One region of the Arthrobacter sp. UCD-GKA genome, then DNA from elsewhere that is predicted to be linked to it. Evidence: predicted binding sites of a transcription regulator. Region 1 holds the regulator's gene; each other region holds the start of a gene.
What was found. The regulator LexA, encoded in region 1, represses DNA repair genes until DNA is damaged. The targets are predictions, from matches to a motif close to TCGAACANNTGTTCGA.
Positions count from the first base shown of each region.

Region 2: BLJ79_RS12890 (DNA polymerase III subunit alpha) is a predicted target of LexA. The motif match lies at 2,386-2,401, and genes of this name have one in related genera.
Region 3: ruvA (Holliday junction branch migration protein RuvA) is a predicted target of LexA. The motif match lies at 3,338-3,353, and genes of this name have one in related genera.

Region 1 is NZ_MOLR01000009.1:55,459-61,839, reverse strand. Features, by position in the region: gene hflX (GTPase HflX) at 1-344, shown strand, start outside; gene BLJ79_RS16270 (ATP-dependent DNA helicase) at 337-2,343, shown strand; gene lexA (transcriptional repressor LexA) at 2,436-3,155, opposite strand; gene BLJ79_RS16260 (LysM peptidoglycan-binding domain-containing protein) at 3,440-3,841, shown strand; gene BLJ79_RS16255 (histidinol-phosphate transaminase) at 3,959-5,080, shown strand; gene hisB (imidazoleglycerol-phosphate dehydratase HisB) at 5,196-5,816, shown strand; gene hisH (imidazole glycerol phosphate synthase subunit HisH) at 5,817-6,381, shown strand, end outside.
Region 2 is NZ_MOLR01000006.1:287,530-293,910, forward strand. Features, by position in the region: gene BLJ79_RS12890 (DNA polymerase III subunit alpha) at 1-2,253, opposite strand, end outside; gene BLJ79_RS12895 (dihydrolipoyl dehydrogenase family protein) at 2,509-3,873, opposite strand; gene BLJ79_RS12900 (hypothetical protein) at 4,015-4,326, opposite strand; gene BLJ79_RS12905 (VOC family protein) at 4,532-4,972, shown strand; gene BLJ79_RS12910 (AAA family ATPase) at 4,988-5,710, shown strand; gene BLJ79_RS23380 (hypothetical protein) at 5,761-5,934, opposite strand; gene BLJ79_RS12915 (DUF1206 domain-containing protein) at 6,015-6,381, opposite strand, start outside.
Region 3 is NZ_MOLR01000006.1:252,971-259,351, forward strand. Features, by position in the region: gene secD (protein translocase subunit SecD) at 1-734, opposite strand, end outside; gene yajC (preprotein translocase subunit YajC) at 959-1,420, opposite strand; gene ruvB (Holliday junction branch migration DNA helicase RuvB) at 1,594-2,652, opposite strand; gene ruvA (Holliday junction branch migration protein RuvA) at 2,662-3,279, opposite strand; gene ruvC (crossover junction endodeoxyribonuclease RuvC) at 3,430-4,038, opposite strand; gene BLJ79_RS12755 (YebC/PmpR family DNA-binding transcriptional regulator) at 4,046-4,801, opposite strand; gene pdxT (pyridoxal 5'-phosphate synthase glutaminase subunit PdxT) at 4,804-5,514, opposite strand; gene BLJ79_RS12765 (CapA family protein) at 5,613-6,381, opposite strand, start outside.

The DNA of each region.
Region 1 (6,381 bases):
ACGCGCGCGGCATCCCGGAGATCATCGTGCTGAACAAGGCGGATGTGGCAGACCCGTTCGTGGTCGAACGCCTGCGCCAGCGCGAACCGAACCACGTCATCGTCTCGGCACGCACCGGCGAGGGCATCGATGAACTGCTCGCAAAAATCAGCGCGGCAATTCCCCGCCCCGATGTCCAACTAGAATTGATGATTCCCTATGATCGAGGCGACGTGGTCAACAAGCTCCACGGCGCCGAGGCCGAGATCCTGGCCGTCGAACACACCGAAACGGGAACCCGCATGATGGTCAAGGTCCGCGAAAGCATGGCCGCAGAAGTGGAGCAATTTAGTATTCATGGCTGAGGAATCAGATGTCATCGCCCTATTGGACGCTGCGGTGTCCACGATGGGCGGACAAAACCGGCCGGGCCAACATGAAATGACCCGCCAGGTCGTGCGGGCCATGGAAACCGGCGAGCACCTGCTGGTGCAGGCGGGAACCGGCACCGGCAAATCCATGGCCTACCTGGTCCCCGCGCTGGCCCATGCACTGGATTCGGAAAAGCCGGTGGTGATTTCCACCGCAACCCTGGCGCTCCAGGCCCAGATCGTCGGCCGGGACGTCCCGCGCCTGCTGTCCTCGCTGAAGGACAAGCTGCCGCGCGAGATGGACGTGGCGCTGGTCAAGGGACGCTCCAACTACGTGTGCCAGTACAAGCTCGGCGGCGGCTACCCGGATGACGACGAGGGCGCCCTGTTCTCGATGGATTCCGGCACCCCCGCACTGGGCGGTTCCGCGGACGGGCCCGGCTCCGTGCTGGGCAAGGAAGTGGTGCGGCTGCGGCAGTGGGCCGAGCAGACCGACACCGGGGACCGCGACGACCTGGCCCCGGGCGTCAGCGACAAGGCCTGGCGACAGGTCTCGGTCAGCGCGATGGACTGCCTGGGATCCCAAAAATGCCCCATGGCCTCCGAATGCTTCAGCGAACTGGCCCGCGCCCGCGCGGCCACCGCGGATGTCGTGATCACCAACCACGCGATGCTGGCCGTCTCGGCGTTCGAGGGACTGGCCGTGCTGCCGGACTTCGACACCGTCATCATCGACGAGGCCCACGAGCTGCAGGACCGCGTGACCTCCTCGGTGACCCGGCCCCTGTCGGTGGCCATGGTCCAGACCGCTGCCTCGGCGGCGCGCAAGCACTGCTCGGTGAGCGTGGATTCGCTGAACCAGGGGGCCAAGGCGCTGCAGCGCGCCCTGGAGGGCGTCCCCACCGGGCTGATGGCCCGCGGATTGAACGAGGACCAGCAGGCGGCGATCAACCAGATCGCCGAGGCCGCACGCGTGGTCCTGTCCGATTCAAAGCCCGAGGCCAACGCCCCCGCCGACGGCGGGCGCCAGATGGCCCGCTCGCAGGTCATGTACCTGGTGGAGCAGTGCAGCAAGATGCTTGAAATGACTGAGGAGCGCGAGGTCATCTGGGCCTCGCGTCCCGGGCACTTCAGCCCGGGGGAGGGCTACGTCCAACCCGACGAGTCAAGCCAGCCGACCCTGAACGTCGCCCCGCTCTCGGTCGCGGGCAAGCTGCGCGAGGGGCTCTTCGACGGGCGCACGGTGATCCTCACCAGTGCAACCCTGGCCATCGGGGCGGCCTTCGAGCCCGTGGCGGGCACCCTGGGCCTCGTGGGCGAGGGGGCGCCGACCTGGAACGGCGTGGACGTGGGAAGCCCCTTCGACTATCCCAAGCAAGGCATCCTGTACGTCGCCAAGCACCTGCCCAAGCCCGGGCGCCAGATGTCCCAGGAAACCCTGTCCGAGATCGAGGACCTGATCAAGGCCTCCGGCGGTGGGGCGCTGGCGCTGTTCACCTCGCGCCGTGCCGCGGAAGAAGCGGCGGAGATCCTGCGGGCACGCCTGGACATCCCGATCCTGTGTCAGGGCGAGTCCAGCATGAAGGCCCTGGTGGACCAGTTTTCCGCCGAACCCGACACCTGCCTCTTTGGCACGATGACGCTCTGGCAGGGCGTGGATGTGCCGGGCAACGCCTGCCGGCTGGTCATCATCGACAAGATCCCGTTCCCGCGGCCCGACGACCCGCTGTCCTCGGCCCGCAGCCGCGACGTGGCCAAGCACGGCGGCAACGGCTTCATGGCCGTGGCCGCGAGCCACGCCGCGGTGCGGCTCGCGCAGGGCGCCGGTCGACTGATCCGTTCGGTCAACGACAAGGGCGTGGTGGCCGTGCTGGATTCGCGCCTGGCCACCGAGCGCTACGGCACGTTCCTGCGTGCCTCGCTGCCGCCCCTGTGGGCCACGCCCGACAAGGCGACGGTGATTTCCGCACTCGAGCGCCTGAGCGAAGGCTAGGACGTCCTGTCCCGTGGGTTCACGGGAAACACGTGAGGACCGGTCATTTGACCGGTCCTCACGTGTTTGCGGGGGATGAATGTTGGTGCGGCCTAGACCGAACGCATGACCGATACGACCTTGCCCATGACGGTTGCGGCGTCACCGAGGATGGGTTCGTAGCGGGAGTTCTGCGGCAGCAGCCAGGTGTGCCCGTCACGCTGCCGGAAGGTCTTCACCGTGGCTTCGTCCTCGAGCAGTGCCGCGACGATGTCGCCGTTGTTTGCGGTCTGCTGGCGTCGCACGACCACCCAGTCGCCGTCGCAAATGGCGGCGTCGATCATCGAGTCTCCGCTGACCTTCAGCATGAAGAGCTCGCCGTGTCCCACCAGTTGGCGCGGCAGGGCGAAGACGTCCTCGACCGCCTGGTCGGCCAGGATAGGTCCGCCGGCGGCAATGCGCCCCACCAGGGGAACCATGGCGGTGTCCGCGGAGGTGGTCAGCTCCGAGACGCTCATCCCGTTGGCTGCCCTCAGATCCGACTGGCCCTCCACCACTTCGAGCTTGCTCTCGCTCTTGAGCTGCAGGGGAAGCAGGATCTCCATGGCCCGCGGACGGCGCGGGTCGCGGCGGATGTAGCCGAGCTTCTCGAGCTGGCTCAGCTGGTGGGTCACGCTTGAGAGGCTGGCCAATCCCACGGCGTCCCCGATTTCCCGCATCGATGGCGGGTAGCCATTGGTGCTCACGGAGCGCTGGATGGTCTCAAGAACCTTCTTCTGACGGATGGTCAGGCTCTTCGCGTCGCGTCGAGGGGTTCGTTGTTCGGTCGTCATTGTCAATGCCTCATCCCGATCGTCGCCGGTTGCCCGCGCGTGCCGCAAATTGTCGGTGGGAACTGATGTAGTCAATACATCGCTCCACTACCCCCATCTTAGTAGACAAAGACACTACTTTCAAAGATTTGTTCGAACAGATCTGGACACGTGTCGTCCAAAGGTGCTAGAAATAAGATGCGCACTACGAACACACGTTCGAAAGATGCGTTCGAATAACCGTCATCTGTTCGAATGGGCCACCGGGTCCGTACGGCAAATGAATACAGAGGAAAGGCAACGACATGGCAAACACTGCTTTCTCGGCCCCGCTCCACCTTGTAACGTCCGACTACACCCCGGCACCGCAATCCGCACTGGCCTCGCGGCCCGAGCTGGCGCCACTGCGGCTCACTCGCCGCGGAAAATTCGTGCTGATTGCACTGCCCATCTTCCTGGTCAGCGCGGCGGTGCTCATGCTCCTGGGCCTGTTCCAGTCCCCGGCCAATGCCTCGGTCGACACCCCGCTGGGCGTCGAAGCGGTCACCGTCACCGTCATCGAGGGCGACACGTTGTGGGGGATCGCCAGGGAGTTCGCCCCGCAGCTCGAGCCCCGCGAAGCCGTTCGGCAGATCGGCGACCTGAACAACCTCAACAGCTCCGTGCTGCATCCCGGGGCGGAAATTTTCGTCCCCACCGGAAGCTAGGGCCAGAGCCCTCCGGGCGCGCCGCTCGATGCCGCGCCCCACCATTGCTAACCGTTTATTACCCCTGGCACCGGTGAAGATTCCAAGGTCACCGCGCCGCCGCCGTAGACTTGAGCCGTGAATGAACGGCTAAATCGCCTGGCAAATCTGCCCCTGCGAGAGAATCTTCAAGGTCTTGAACCTTACGGCGCACCCCAAATCGACGTACCCATCCAGTTGAACGTCAACGAAAACACCCATCCGCTTCCCCCGGAAGTGCATCGCGCCATCGTCGAAGAAGTCTCAGCAGCAGCCATGGGACTGAACCGCTACCCGGACCGCGAGTTCACCGAATTGCGCGAACGTCTCGCCGCCTACCTGGGCCACGGCCTGGAAGCCGACAACGTTTGGGCAGCCAACGGCTCCAACGAGGTTCTCCAACAGGTCATGCAGGCCTTCGGCGGACCCGGGCGCACGGTGATGGGTTTCCCTCCCACCTACTCGATGTACCCGTTGCTGGCCTCCGGGACCGACACCGCCTACCTGGCCGGTGTCCGCTCGGCGGACTACGGGCTCTCGGCCATCGACGCCGCGGCACAGGTCCGTGAGGCGGCGCCGAACATTATCTTGCTCTGCTCGCCGAACAACCCGACCGGCACCGCGCTGGGCCTGGATGTCGTCGAAGCGGTCTACGAAGCCGGCGCGGCAAGCAACGCCATCGTGATCGTTGACGAGGCGTACGCGGAATTCGCCCACAACGGAACCCCGTCGGCGCTGTCCCTGCTGCCGGGACGCGAGCGGCTCATCGTTTCACGGACCATGTCCAAGGCGTTCGCCCTGGCCGGCGCCCGCCTGGGCTACCTGGCCGCGGCTCCGGAAGTCACCGACGCGATCCGCCTGGTCCGCCTGCCGTACCACCTTTCGGCAGTCACCCAGGCCACCGCCAATGCCGCGCTGAAGCACGTCGATGCCCTGCTGGCCAACGTTGAGGACATCAAGATCCAGCGTGACAGGATCGTCAACGAGCTCACCCGCATGGGCCTGCACCCTGCCTCCAGCGACTCCAACTTCGTGTTCTTCGGCGGGATCAAGGACACCAAGGCCATCTGGAACGGGCTGCTTGAGGCCGGGGTCATCATCCGCGACGTCGGGATTCCGGGCCACCTGCGGGTCACCGCGGGCACCGAAGCGGAAACCACCGCGTTCCTTGTCCGCCTCGAGGAACTGCTCGATCAGGGTCCTCACACGCTCTCACGCTAAACTTGGGGCAGGCGGCAATGGTGCCGGAGGACGGGCCTTGGCCCTTCCTCCGATCATGCATCGATGTCCCGCCGCCCCACATCCTCGTCTCACCGCCTGATCTAAAGGAATGTGCATGTCTGCCGAAAAACTCACGGGTCGTCGCGCTCGCCTCGAACGCATCACCAGCGAGTCCTCCGTCTTTGTCGAACTCGATCTGGACGGCACCGGCCGCTCCGAAATCAGCACCGGGGTACCGTTCTACGACCACATGCTGACGGCACTGTCGAAGCATTCGCTCATCGACCTGACCGTGCGGGCCACCGGAGACATCGAGATCGACGTGCACCACACCGTCGAGGACACCGCGATCACCATCGGCGAGGTGCTGCGCACCGCGCTGGGCAACAAGGCAGGCATCCGCCGCTTCGGCACCGCCTACGCCCCGCTGGACGAGGCCCTGGCCCGCGCCGTGGTCGACATCTCCGGGCGCCCCTACCTGGTCCACGGCGGCGAGCCGGCCGGCCAGGAATACCACCTGATCGGCGGGCACTTCACCGGGTCGATGACCCGCCACGTGTTCGAATCGCTGACCTTCCACGCACAGATCTGCGCCCACATCGAGGTGCTCTCGGGCCGCGACCCGCACCACATCGTCGAGGCCCAGTTCAAGGCCTTGGCCCGCGCCCTGCGCGAAGCCGTGGAAATCGACCCCCGCATCGGCGACGCCATCCCCTCCACCAAGGGCGCGCTGTAGATGGCGGCCAAGACCGTCACCGTCCTGGACTACGGATCGGGCAACGTCCGCTCCGCCGTCCGGGCACTTGAGGCTGCCGGCGCGCAGGTCAAGCTCTCGGCCAAGCCCGAGGACATCCTCGAGGCCGACGGGCTGTTCGTTCCCGGCGTGGGCGCGTTTGCCGCGGTCATGCAGGCACTCAAGGACGTCGGAGCGATCCGCTGGATCGGACGCCGGATCGCCGGCGGACGGCCGGTGCTCGGCGTCTGCGTCGGACACCAGGTCTTCTTCGACGAGGGCGTGGAACACGGGACCCGCACCCCGGGGCTGGGCGAATGGCCCGGCACCGTGGAGCTGCTCAAGGCCCCGGTCATCCCGCACATGGGCTGGAACACCGTCACCCCTCCGGCCGGCAGCAAGCTGTTCGCCGGGATCGAAAACGAGCGCTTCTACTTCGTGCACTCCTACGCGGTGCAGGAATGGAACTTCGAGGTCGCCCAGCCCAAGATGACCCCTCCGCAGGTCACCTGGGCCGAACACGGGGTCCCCTTCATCGCCGGCATCGAAAACGGGCCGCTGTGCGCCC
Region 2 (6,381 bases), on a different contig from region 1:
CAGCCCGCAGCCGGTCATCTTGTCGAAGATCCGCAGCACCTGTTCGTGGAAGACGGTGACCCCGTGGGTCTCGGCGAGCGCCGGCGCAAGGTCGGGGTGGGGGTATTTTTCGGGTGCGAAGCCGTGGCGGTTTTCCAGGTAGGGCTTGACCATGTTGGATTTCATGGGTCCGGGGCGGAAGAGGGAGATGTCGATGATGAGGTCGTTGAATTCGCGCGGGGCGAGCTTGCCGATGAGTTCGCGTTGTCCGGGTGATTCGATCTGGAAGCAGCCCAGGGTGTGGGTGGAGCGGATGAGTTCGAAGGTGGGTTCGTCGTCCAGCGGGACCAGGGCGAGGTCGATGGCTCCGTTGGGCTGGATGTAGCCGGGGATTTCCCCGGGCTTGCGTCCCCGGTGTCCGCCTGCCTTGGCGACGGCTTGTGCGTCGGGGTGCAGGCGCTGGATTTCCTCCAGTGCGTAGGTGATGGCCGATTGCATGCGCACCCCCAGGACGTCGAGCTTGAGCATGCCCATGGGGTCCATGTCGTGTTTGTCGAATTGGCTCATGGGCAGGGAGATGCCGCTGGGTTCGACGGGGGTGCGGTCGCGCAGCTGTGCGTCGGAGAGGATGACGCCGCAGGGGTGCATGGAGATGTGGCGGGGCAGCCGGTCGAGGCGTTCGGTGAGGTCCACGAGCAGGTCGAGTTGTTTTTCGGTGCCGAGGCGGTCGGCGAAGGGTGCGAGTTCGGGTTTTTCCTCCAGGGCTTCGCGGAAGGAGGAGGCGGAGAAGCGCCAGAGTTGCTTGGCGATCGTATCGATGTCTTCTTCCTCCATGCCCAGTGCGGCTCCGGCGTCGCGCACCGCCCCCCGGGCGCGGTAGCCGTTTTGCATGCTCATGAGGCTGACACGGTCGGCTCCGAAGCGTTCGAAGATCTTGTGGTAGATCTCGTGGCGCCTGGCGGATTCGACGTCGATGTCGATGTCGGGCAGGGTGGCGCGGTCGCGGGAGAGGAAGCGTTCGAAGAGCAGGTCGTGGGCCAGGGGGTTTACCTGGCTGATGCCAATGAGGTAGTTGACCAGTGAGGAGGCTCCTGACCCCCGGGCGGCGGAGCGTATTCCCAGGCGGGTGATCATGGAGCTGACTTCGGCGACGGTGAGGAAGTAGGGGGCGAAGCCGAGGTCGGCGATGGTGGACAGCTCGGCCTCCAGGCGGTGGCGCATCGCGGGGTCGTTGGCCTGGTCGGGGATCAGGCGGGTGATGCCTGCCTCGGCGCGGGAGGCGAGTTCGTTTTCGGGGTTTCCGGTGATGCCGATGATGTGGGCCTCGGGGACCACGGGGATCGACCATCCGGTGTCGGGGACCGGGTCAAGGCGCGCCCAGTCGGCGAGCGCTGCGGTGTTGCGCAGCAGTGTGGCGGCCAGGGAGGTGTCGGAGGCGGAGCGGGCGATTTCGGTGGCGAGGTGGTGCATGTGTTCGGCAGGTTTGAGCCAGCCCTGCCCGTTGGGCTGGATGTCGTTGAGGGTTTCCAGGGAGGACAGGGCTCGTGCGGAGTCCAGGACATCGGCGGTTGCCGCTCCGTCGGGGTCGGCGTAGCGCACGGCGTTGGTCAGGACGGGGGCGATGCCCGTGTCGGTGGCGCAGCGCAGCATGCGGATGGCGTGTGCGGTGCTGAGCTTCTCCCCCGGGCTATTCAGGTGCGTGGTGATCTCCACCCGCAGGGCGCTTGCCCCCAGCAGGGAGCGCCAGGTGCGCAACAGGGTGCGGGCCTGGGTGTAGTGGCGGTGTCCGGTGGCCAGGCCGATGTCTGAGCCCGGTCCCAGCAGGATGGTGAGCAGCGCTTCCCCGTCGGGGCCCAGTGCGTGGGTGCCCAGTTCCTCGCGGGTGATCCCCACGGCTGGCTTGGCGACCCCGGCGGGTGTGTTGGGTTGGTGTGCCGCGGTGACCAGGTGGCAGAGGGCGGCGTATCCGGCGCCGTTGCTATGCCCCTTGGCCAGGGCGACGATGCGTCCGGCGGTGCGCATCGGTGGTGGCTTGCCGTGGGGAGCGGGGCGGGGTGCGGGTTCGAGGATGGCCAGGTCCACCCCGAGGATGGGGTCGATGCCGTGTCCGATGCAGGCCTTGAGGTGCTTGACGCTTCCGTAGAGTCCGTCGCGGTCGGTGATGGCCAGGGCGTCCGCGCCGTCGGCGAGCGCGGCGGCGACCAGGTCCTTGGGCCAGGAGACCCCGTAGTGTGCGCTGAAGGCGGAGGCGACGTGCAGGTGGGTGAAGCCCATGGTGCCTGCCCCTCCCCTGTCCCGCGGCGCGCCCCGGTCCCCCGGCGGGTTGCGCCTGCGGGCACGTGCCTTGGTGGTCCTCGGTGCCGGGGTTCGTGTGGCCGGGCGAGGAGGGGGACGAATTCATTCTATTAGAACATGCGTTCTAATCAAGTCCCGTGGCAGGACCGCGCGGAGGACTCCCGGACACCGGGGCCCCCTCCCTGCGCTGACCTGCGGCGGGAAGGGGGCGGTGAGAAGGCCCACTGGCGCGGCCTAGATTCCTTCGTCGCTTCGCAGCCGGTCCAGGGCAACGAGGTAGGCCTCGGTGTAGCTGGGGAATTGCGGGGCCATGTCGCGCAGGACCTCCAGCGGGGTCTCCGCCCTGATGGCCAGGGATGCCAGGTGGATCCATTCGCTGGCTTGCGGGGCGATGGCCCAGGCCCCGATGACGACCCTCCGGTGCCGGTCCACCAGCAGGCCCAGGTCCCCTCGCGGATCCTGCTCGTAGGTCCAGGGCCGGGCGAGGGTCTCGGGCAGGTTGACCTGGATGTACGCCGCGTCGATTCCACGCCCCTCGGCCGTCTCCCGGGTCAGGCCCACGGCGGCGATCTCCGGGCTGGCGAAGACCACGCGCGGGATCCCGTCGTAGCTTGCACTTCGCTCCCTGCCCAGGATGCAGTCGGCCACGATGCGGCCCTGGTACTTGGCCACATGGGTGAAGGGCATGATCCCGGTGACGTCCCCGATGGCCCAGAGCCCCTCGGCGGCCCAGCAGTGCTCGTCAACCCGTACCCCGCCCTTCCCGTCAAGGGTCGCCCCGGCGCGTGCCACATCCAGGCCGTCGGCACGCGGGACCCTTCCTGTGGCGAAGAAGACCGCATCGACCGCGACCTCCCCGCCCGCCTGCAGCTGAAGGATGCTGGTCCCGTCCTCCCCGCGCCGCCCGCTGGTCACGGTGCTGTTGGCCAGCACCTTGACCCCGAGCCGGCGCAGGTGCTCCTCGGCGAGCGCGGAGACCTCGGGCTCCTCGCGCCGCAGCAGCCGGGCGCTGCGGTTGAGCACGGTGACCTGGACCCCGAATCCGGCCAGGAAGAAGGCGGCCTCCAGCGCCACCGCGGATCCGCCCACGATGGCCACGGATTTCGGCAGCGTCGCCAGGGTGTAGAGCTCGCGGTTGGTCCAGGCGGTGATTTCCCCGCTCCCCGGGAACTCGGGGACCACGGGGACGGTTCCCGTGGCGATGACGATGTGGTGAGCCAGGTATTGGTTCCCGTTGGCGCTGAGGTGTCCCGGTCCGGTGATTGTCGCCTTGCCGCGCACCACGGTCGCCCCGCGCTTGGCGTACCCCTGCTCCTGGGCGCTGTCGTCGAGGTGCCGGGCCATGTAGTCGCGGTATTCCCGGGCCTTTTCCCAGTCCAGGGCGCTTTCGGCGGCTCCGGCCGCACCTGCCGCCTCGATGTTCACCTCTGGCCCGCGCAGGACGGTCTTGGAGGGGACGCAGGCCCAGTAGGCGCATTCCCCGCCAATGAGCTCGGATTCGAAGACCACGACCTTCTTGCCGGCGGTGAGCAGCCGGTCGGCGGCGACTTCGCCGCCGGGTCCCATGCCGATGATCGCGGCATCGAATACTTCTTCCATTAGAGCGCTCCCGTGTTCGTGTTCCTCGCGGCCGCCGTCCAGGCACCTGCCCCCAGCCTTTCACCTGGCGCGGCCGACGGCCAGAGCCCGCCGTGCCCAATGATGGCACCAACCCGGTTTCGGGCCGGCCGGCCCGACGCGCTAGGCGCTTTCCCGGTAGGCCTCGGGCATGCGGATGATCCGCCAGCGGCCGGTATCGGCCTGGCGGGAAACCTCGAAGGTGCGCAATGGGCCCACGCCGGCGAGCTTGACCTGCAATTGCCAGACCTCGTAGTCCACGAGCCCCGGGCCGCGGCCGCGTTCGGCACGCAGCTCCTCGGTCCACCAGTTCCGTCGCTCGAACCAGCGCACCGGCTCGGCCGCGAGCCGGTATTCGCGGCCCTGCCAGCGCATGCGGATCGGCACCCCCGCCGGTGTGCAGTCAACCTCGATCGACTGGGTAAAGATTCCCATTCGCTCGCCACCCTTCCCGTTGCACAGGCGGGCCCGACACCTCCCTTGCCCCAGGGGCATGAAAGGCGGTTGCGGGTTGCGCCCGTGCATTCACCAGTTTATTAGAAACTTTGTTCTAGACAAGACGAGAGTAGAACATGCGTACTACGGTTTGTTGTTGAGGGGTCCTCTTGATGCCCATTCACATGGGCCTATGCTTGGGTGCATGAGCATAGACACGCCCCCGGCAGTCACCGCGCTCACCCTTGGGGTGCGCGATGTCCAGCGGTCACGCGACTTCTACGTCACGGGCCTGGGTTTCCGCGAAATCAATTTCATCCCCGGCGAGATCCTGTTCGTCCAGGCCGGCCACGGGCTCATGCTCGCGCTGTGGAACGTCGAATCGATGCCCGGCGAATACGGGGAAGTCGGGCACGGCCCGCTGGCCCCTCCGGTCTCCCTGGGCCACAACACCACCAGCGTCGCCGAGGTCAACGACCTCTACGCCCGCGCCCTGGACGCCGGCGCAACCCCGATCGGCGCGCCAACCACCCGGGAATGGGGCGGCACCAGCGCGTGCGTGGCAGACCCGGACGGCTTCCGCTGGGATTTTGTGCACAACCCGTCCTTCGCCATCGACGACGACGGAACCGTCACCGGTGTCTGAGAACTCCCGCCACCGATGAGGCTCTCCAGCTTGCCGATCCGCCGGATCGCCGAACACGAGCTTTCCCCCGCACCGCGCAACCAGTGGCCCCAGACGCTCCCGCCGGTGCGCCAGCTGCTGGACCAGGGTCTTGACTTCGGTGCAGCCACGGTCTTCGTGGGCGAAAACGGTTCGGGGAAATCCACGCTTATCGAAGCCATAGCGCTGGGCTACGGGCTGTCCCCGGAGGGCGGCTCCACCGGGGCGCAACACAGCACCCGTGCCACCGAATCGGGCATGGAGAAGCACCTGCAGCTGGTGCGGAACATCGGTGCCAGCCGCCGCGGATACTTCCTGCGCGCCGAAACCATGCACGGTTTCTATACCTACCTGGAGGAAAATCCCACGCTGCGGCGCAAGGATCCGGAATTCCATACCATGAGCCATGGCGAATCGTTCCTCGAGCTGATCGTGGACAGGTTCCGCGAGGGCGGGCTGTGGGTTCTCGACGAGCCCGAGTCCGCACTCTCGTTCTCCGGGTGCCTGGCCCTGGTGGGAATCCTGAAGGACCTCATGGCGCAGGGCGATTCGCAGGTCATCATGTCCACGCACTCGCCGCTGCTCGCTTCCCTGCCCGGGGCCGACATCTACGAGGTCGGCCCGTGGGGGCTGCGGCACAGCGCCTGGGACGAGCTGGACCTGGTGACCAACTGGCGCTCCTTCATGAACCTGCCCGAACGCTACCTGCGCCACCTATAAAAAAGGTGTGCAGGGCACGTGGCCCTGCACACCCGGCAAGCCCCCGGCGGTTACTGCCCGGAGTCGGACGGCGCCGCATCCGGGTCGAAATCCTCGGACAGGGCACCGCCCTCGCTCTTCCACTTGGACAGCTGCTTCTCGCTGACTTCGCGTTCGTCGGTGTTGGGTGTCAGGTTGTTTCCGGGCTCTTCGTTTTCGGCCATGTTCCGGTTCTCATCACTCATGAGTCCCACGCTAGCCGCTTCGCGGAGTGCAGGCCAGCCTTCCGTCGGCCTCCGCGCGCCGCACGAAGCCGCGCAGGCATTCAGTCCATCTTCGCCAAGCGGGACTTGGCGATCTGGAACAGCCCGTAGCACCCCAGGCCAACGCCGATGAAGACCAACGCGTATACGCCGAAGGGTTGGCTGCGCAGCGCCTTGAGCGCACCATCGAGCCCCGTGGATTCCTCGGGATCCGCCTGCACCGTGGCAACGATGACCAGCAGCCCCACCAGGAACAGGGCCACGCCCTTGGCAACGTAGCCCAAGACGCCCAGCACCACGGTTGCCTGCCGCAAGGCCTTCGAGGCAGGAAGGGACAGCTGCTTGGCAAACGACTTCAAGATGCCCCTGGCCGCAAAGACGATTCCGGTCACGGCAATGCCGGCTCCGATGAGCAGCAAGAGCGCGGGG
Region 3 (6,381 bases), on a different contig from region 1:
CCCTCGGCGTTGAATTCGAGGGTCACTGCCCACTGCCCGGTGACCGCGCCCTGCTGGCCGCGGGACATGCCGAAGGAGGCATCGGTGATGTCGGCGCCGGGGACCTCGACCGGTCCCAGGATGTATTTGGAGCCCGTATCCGGTTCGCAGGAGATCATCGGCTTGGCCGGGTCGTGGACCTCTTCCGCACCCTGTCCGAGCTCCGTCGGGCAGTCGTAGGCCTCGAACTTCTGGTACAGGGCCGCGTCGATCCAGTTCATGTCCGAGGCGTTCTCGGGCTTGGCGCTCGGCTTGGGCAGATCCGCCTTGGCCAGTCGCTGTTCCTTGGGAACGGCGGTGTACGGCCCGGCCAGGATGACCGGGCGGAACTCCATGTTCGCCGAGGCCTGGATCAGCTCGCGGGTGCGGGAATCGGGGATGCCGGGCATGGAGACGACGACGTTGCGGCCGGACTGCGTGGTGATCTCGGCTTCCGAGACACCGGTGCCGTCCACGCGCTGGCGGATGATTTCCACGGCCTGGTCCAGCTGCTCCTGCGTTGCCGCAGCACCGCCCGCCACCCGTGGTGCCAAGATCATTTGGGTGCCACCCTCGAGGTCGAGGGCAAGCTTGGGGGCAAAAGCTGCTTTCCCGCTCAGCACGCCGGTAATCAGGATGGCGGCCGAAATGAGGAAGATAACGCCGAGCCACAGCAGGGATTTGCGCGCCTGCTTGATCGGACCAGTAGATGACATCGTGAGGCTTTCTGGTTGTTCCATCGCCCCTGGGAGATGGAGATTCCGCGGAAAACCCGGAGCCTGCCTGCAACCCGCCCCTGCGGGGTGGGGGTTGGGGCTGCTCCGGGCCGCATGGTGAAGGTCAATCGAAAGCCGGATCGCTCACCGGCGGGTCTGTGTGGCCCGCGGAAATCCGGCTGCCGTTCACTGCTGGGTTGGCGTGCCCGAAGGCGCCAAGCGGACTAGGCCTTGGGGCCCTTGTCCTCGTTGTTCAGGCGGCGCAAGGTCTCTTCCGGGGTTTCGTTTTCCGACCCCGGGGCCTCTTCGGCGCTCTCGACCGAGGCCGAGGTCAGCGAGGATGCGTCGTTGGGGACCTCAACCGAGGCACCAGCCTCTTCCGAGGCGACGACCTTGGCGACAACCTGCGAGTGGACGGTGACGAAGCTGCCCGGGGAAACCTCCAGGACGATCTTGTTTTCGTCGGTGTCGATGCTCGCAATGGTGCCAAAGAGACCGAACTGGGTCATCACCTCGGCACCCACGGCAAGGTTGGAGCGGATCTCTTCCTGGGCCTTGGCGGCCTTCTTGCGGCCACGCATCATCATGAAGATCAGCAGGCCGAAGGCGGCGAGCATGATCAACATGGTCGGGTCGAATGGGGCCTTTTCGCCGGAAGCGGCTTGGGCCAAAACGTATTCGGTCACGTGTGGATACCTGTTCCTAAGTCATTGTCAGCGGCGCGCACAATCGCGATTGCGCAGCCGGTGGGCCTATCCATACTATAGGGAGTTCCTGACCAAACCCCGACCACAACGCAGTTTTGGCCTGCGAATGTCCTTGGAATGCTCCGTCGCGCCCCAAGGTGAGACACTGCCGGCTACTCGGCTTCTTCGTCGTCAAGCTCAAAACCGGACCGGCCTGCGAAGATGGCATCGGCCGGCATGCGAAGCCCCAGGTGGTTCCAGGCCTCCGCGGTGGCGATCCGGCCGCGCGGGGTGCGTCCCAGCAGGCCCTCGCGAACCAGGAACGGTTCGGCGACCGTCTCCACGGTCTCGGGCTCCTCCCCCACCGCAATGGCCAGGGTGGACAGGCCAACCGGCCCCCCTCCGAACTTGGTGCACAGGGCATGGAGCACCGCGCGGTCCAGCCGGTCCAGTCCGCGGACGTCGACCTCGTACATGTCCAGGGCCGCGGAGGCGGCCCGTGCGTCGATGCTTTCGAGCCGGTTCACCAGCGCCCAGTCGCGCACGCGCCGCAGCAGCCGGTTGGCAATGCGGGGGGTGCCGCGCGAACGCGAGGCGATCTCGCTGAAGGCCGCGGAGTTGACCTTCAGCGAAAGCATCATGGCCGAACGGCGCAGCACCAGCTCGAGTTCCTCGACGCTGTAGAACTCCAGGTGCCCGGTGAACCCGAACCTGTCGCGCAGCGGGCCCGGCAGCAGCCCGGCGCGGGTGGTGGCACCGACCAGTGTGAAGGGGGGAAGTTCCAGCGGGATGGCGGTGGCCCCGGCTCCCTTGCCGACGATGATGTCGACACGGAAGTCCTCCATGGCCATGTAGAGCATTTCCTCGGCGGGGCGGCTCATCCGGTGGATCTCGTCCAGGAAAAGCACCTCGCCCTCGGTGAGGGAGGAGAGGATCGCGGCCAGGTCCCCGGCGTGCTGGATGGCCGGGCCGGAGCTGATGCGCAGCGGCGCGTTCATCTCGGCGGCAATGATCATCGACAGCGTGGTCTTGCCCAGGCCGGGAGGGCCCGAGAGCAAGACGTGGTCGGCGGTCCGCTCGCGGATCTTGGAGGCCTCGAGCACCAGGGAGAGCTGTTGGCGCACCCGGTGCTGTCCGACGAAATCGTCCAGGTTCTTGGGCCGCAGGGCCGCCTCGAGCACCCGTTCCTCGGGCTCGGGGCCGGCATTGGTCAGCTCGCCGGTGTCTGTCATGTCGTACTCCTAGTTTCCGGGCCGGTTCCCGCGCCCCAGGGAACGCAGCACCGCCCGCAGGATTTCCGGCACGCTGCCGGTGGCAACGATTTCCGGGTCGTTCTTGGCCAGTGCTTCCAGCGCCTTGTTGGCGTCCTTCTCGGTCCAACCCAGGCCGGTGAGTGCCTCGAGGACCTGGGGCTCCCAGGTGGGTGCCGCCGGGCTTCCGGCCGGAACCGGTGCGCCGGTGGGCACCAGCTTTCCATTGAGCTCGAGCACGATGCGCTGGGCGCCCTTGGGCCCGATGCCCGAGACCTTGGTGAAGGCCTTGGTGTCCTTGGTGCTGGCGGCGATGCGGACTTCCTCCGGGGTGTGCACCGAAAGGATGGCCAGGCCGGTGCGCGGTCCGATGCCCGAGACCCCGGTAAGGACCTCGAAAACCTCGCGTTCGTCACCGGAGGCGAAGCCGAAGAGCGTCATGGAGTCCTCGCGCACCACCATGGAGGTGTGCACGAACGCCTCCCGGCCCACCTGCAAGGTGGCCAGCGTCTGCGGGGTTGCCTGGATCAGCATGCCGAAGCCGCCGACCTCGATGACCGCGTTGTTCAGGTTGACCTGTTGAGGCACTCCTCGCAGCGTACTGATCATGGGGGTGTTCCTCCGTGGTGCCGGGCCGCGCCGGTGGTACCCGAAACACGCAAGCCATACGAATATATCTACGAACAGCTTACAGGTTCCTTGGCGCACACCCGCGGACGCACGCAGCGCAGGACGTCAGCGGCAGGTTCCCTCCGGTCCCTAGCGTGCCTTGACAGCTCGGGCCTTGGCCTCGGCGGCGATCCAGGCGCGCTGGGCGGGCGTCAAGCCCGAGGATCCGCCGGAGGGCCGCGGGGCGGAGGCCGAGGCTGCGGCACCGGCGGCACCGAATGCGGCGCCGCGCCAGCCGTGGGTGATGGCCAGCGCCGCGGCGTCGGCGGCATCGGCCGGGGACGGCGGGGCGTCCAGGCGCAGGATCTTGGCGACCATCTTGCCCACGGCCAGCTTGTTGGCCGAGCCGGAGCCCGTCACCGCGGCCTTGACCTCGGTGGGGGTGTGCAGGGCAACCGGGATGTTCCGCCGGGCCGCGGCAACGATCACCACGCCCGAGGCCTGTGCGGTGCCCATCACCGTGCTGACGTTCAGTTGGCTGAAGACCCGCTCCAGGGCAACGACGTCGGGCTTGTGCTCATCGAGCCACGCATCGATGCCGTCGGCGATGGCCAGCAATCGCTGGTCCAACGGGGTCCCCGGAGGGGTCCCCACCACCGAGACATCGATGAGCGTGGCCCGGCGGTTGGGTTCGACGTCGACCACGGCCAGGCCGCAACGGGTCAGGCCCGGGTCGACGCCCACCACTCGCAGGGGCATGTGGTGGCTAGTCCTCTTCGAGTTCTGCCATGACCTCGGCACTGATGTCCGCGTTGGAGTAGACGTTCTGCACGTCGTCCAGCTCCTCGAGCGCGTCGGCAAGCTTCAGGAACTTGCGGGCCGCCGCTGCATCAAGCTGGACCTGCATCGAGGGCACGAATTCGACTTCGTCGGTTTCGTATTCGATTCCGGCTTCCTCGAGCGCGGCAACAACCGCACGCAGGTCGGTCGGCTCCGAGTGGATCTCGAAGTGGTCCCCGGATTCCTTGACCTCGTCGGCCCCGGCGTCCAGCACCGCCATGAGCAGGTCGTCCTCGGTGAGGTCCTTCTTCGGCAGGCCGACGACTCCCCGGCGGGCGAACAGGTATGCAACCGAGCCGGGGTCCGCGACGGTGCCGCCGTTGCGGGTGATGCCCAGGCGCACCTCGGAGGCCGCACGGTTCTTGTTGTCGGTCAGGCATTCGATCAGCAGGGCCGAGCCCTGGGGTCCGCGTGCCTCGTAGATGATCTCGGTGTAGTCGATGACCTCGCCGGTCAGGCCGGCGCCGCGCTTGACCGCGCGGTCGATGTTGTCGTTGGGCACCGAGGTCTTCTTGGCCTTGGAGACAGCGACCTCGAGGGCCGGGTTGCCGGCCAGGTCGGCGCCGCCTGCGCGCGCCGCAACCTCGATGTTCTTGATCAGCTTGGCGAACGCCTTGGCGCGCCTGCTGTCGAGGATTGCCTTCTTGTGTTTCGTGGTTGCCCATTTGGAGTGGCCGGACATGCTTACGCGTCTCCTCTGATCATTTGAATGAAAAGTTCATGGATCCGGCGCTCCCCGGCCACCTCGGGGTGGAAGGAAGTCGCCAGCAATTTTCCAGAACGTACTGCAACAATTCTAGCCACCCTTGTCCCGTCCACGCCCAGGGGCGTGTTTTCGGCGGGGATGGTGGCCAGTACCTCTACGGACTCCCCCACGCTTTCCACCCAGGGCGCGCGGATGAATGCCGCGCGGACCGGCGCCGTGGCACGGTCCGGGTCCTGGCTGGAAAGGGCGTTCAGTCCCTTGATCGCAAGGTCGACCTCGAACGAGTCGACCTGTCGCCCGAAGGCATTGCGCTTGACCACCATATCGATTCCCCCGAAGCTTTGCTGGGGCTCGCCCTTCATGTTGGTGGTCGGATCGGCAATGGTGTCGGCCAGGAGGATCATTCCGGCGCACGATCCATAGACCGGGAACCCGTCGGCAATCCTGGCCTTGAGCGCCTCGGCCACCCCGTACATGCGGGCGAGCTTGTCGATCACCGTTGACTCCCCGCCGGGGATGACCAGTCCGTCCAGGTCCGCCAGTGCGCCCGGTGTCTTCACCGGCAGCGCAAGGGCACCGAGTGATTCGAGTGCTTGCAGGTGTTCGCGTACATCCCCTTGCAGGGCAAGGACTCCAATTCGTGGCGCCAAGGTGGATCGCTTTCTGGTCTCGTGGAACGGATCATGCATGCCGCGCGCACCGAGATGAAGTACGTGGACAGCTCAGGATAAACCCGCCGCACCCCGTGGGAATATTTTCGTGACACGCCCGGGTGCCCGGCGGCCGGTCAGCGGCTTCCCAAGGTCCACATTCTTGCACCGTCGGCCTTGGCGTCCATGGAGTTCACGGTGTCGGTGGTGCGCTTGAGCGAGGCGGCATCCTGGGCCTCGGTGGTGCAGGGGGCCGAGGCCTTGGCGGGCAGTGCGCACCAGCGCAACGGGGATGGTTTCATGATGTGCGGCGCCCACACCAGGTCCCCGGGCTTCCAGGTGTCTCCGGTGCGCACGAACTGCATCTTCACCGTGAGCCCCTCCTTGTTCAGCGGGGTCTTGGTCGCGTGCTTGGCCACGGAGTTGCCCAGCCCGTACACGATCCAGGTGCCCTGGTGCTTTTCGAGCGGCAGCACCGAGTGGGTGTGGTGGGAGTAGATGAAGTCGAACTCGCCGCTGGCCGCCAGCGATCGGTACAGCGCCAGCTGGGAGGCGGTGGGTGCGCTGGTGTATTCGGCGCCGTCGTGGATCGCGGCGAGCACGATGTCCGCCCCGGCCGCGCGTGCCGCCTTGGCCCGGGCCACCAACGAGGCCTGCTCGATGTCGTCGACCCGCCACGGGGCGTCCTCCTTCATCCCGTTCAGCGAGTAGGTGCCGGCGATGACAGCGACCTTGGCGCTGCCCGCCGGGACCAGCAGCGGCTTTTGGGCCTCGGCCTTGCTGCGGTAGGAGCCGGTGGAAACCATCCCGGCCGCCTCCAGCGCATCCAGGGTCCGTTCGACCCCGGCAACCCCGGCGTCCATGGAATGGTTGCTGGCGGTGGTGCAGCCGTCATAGCCGACCTTC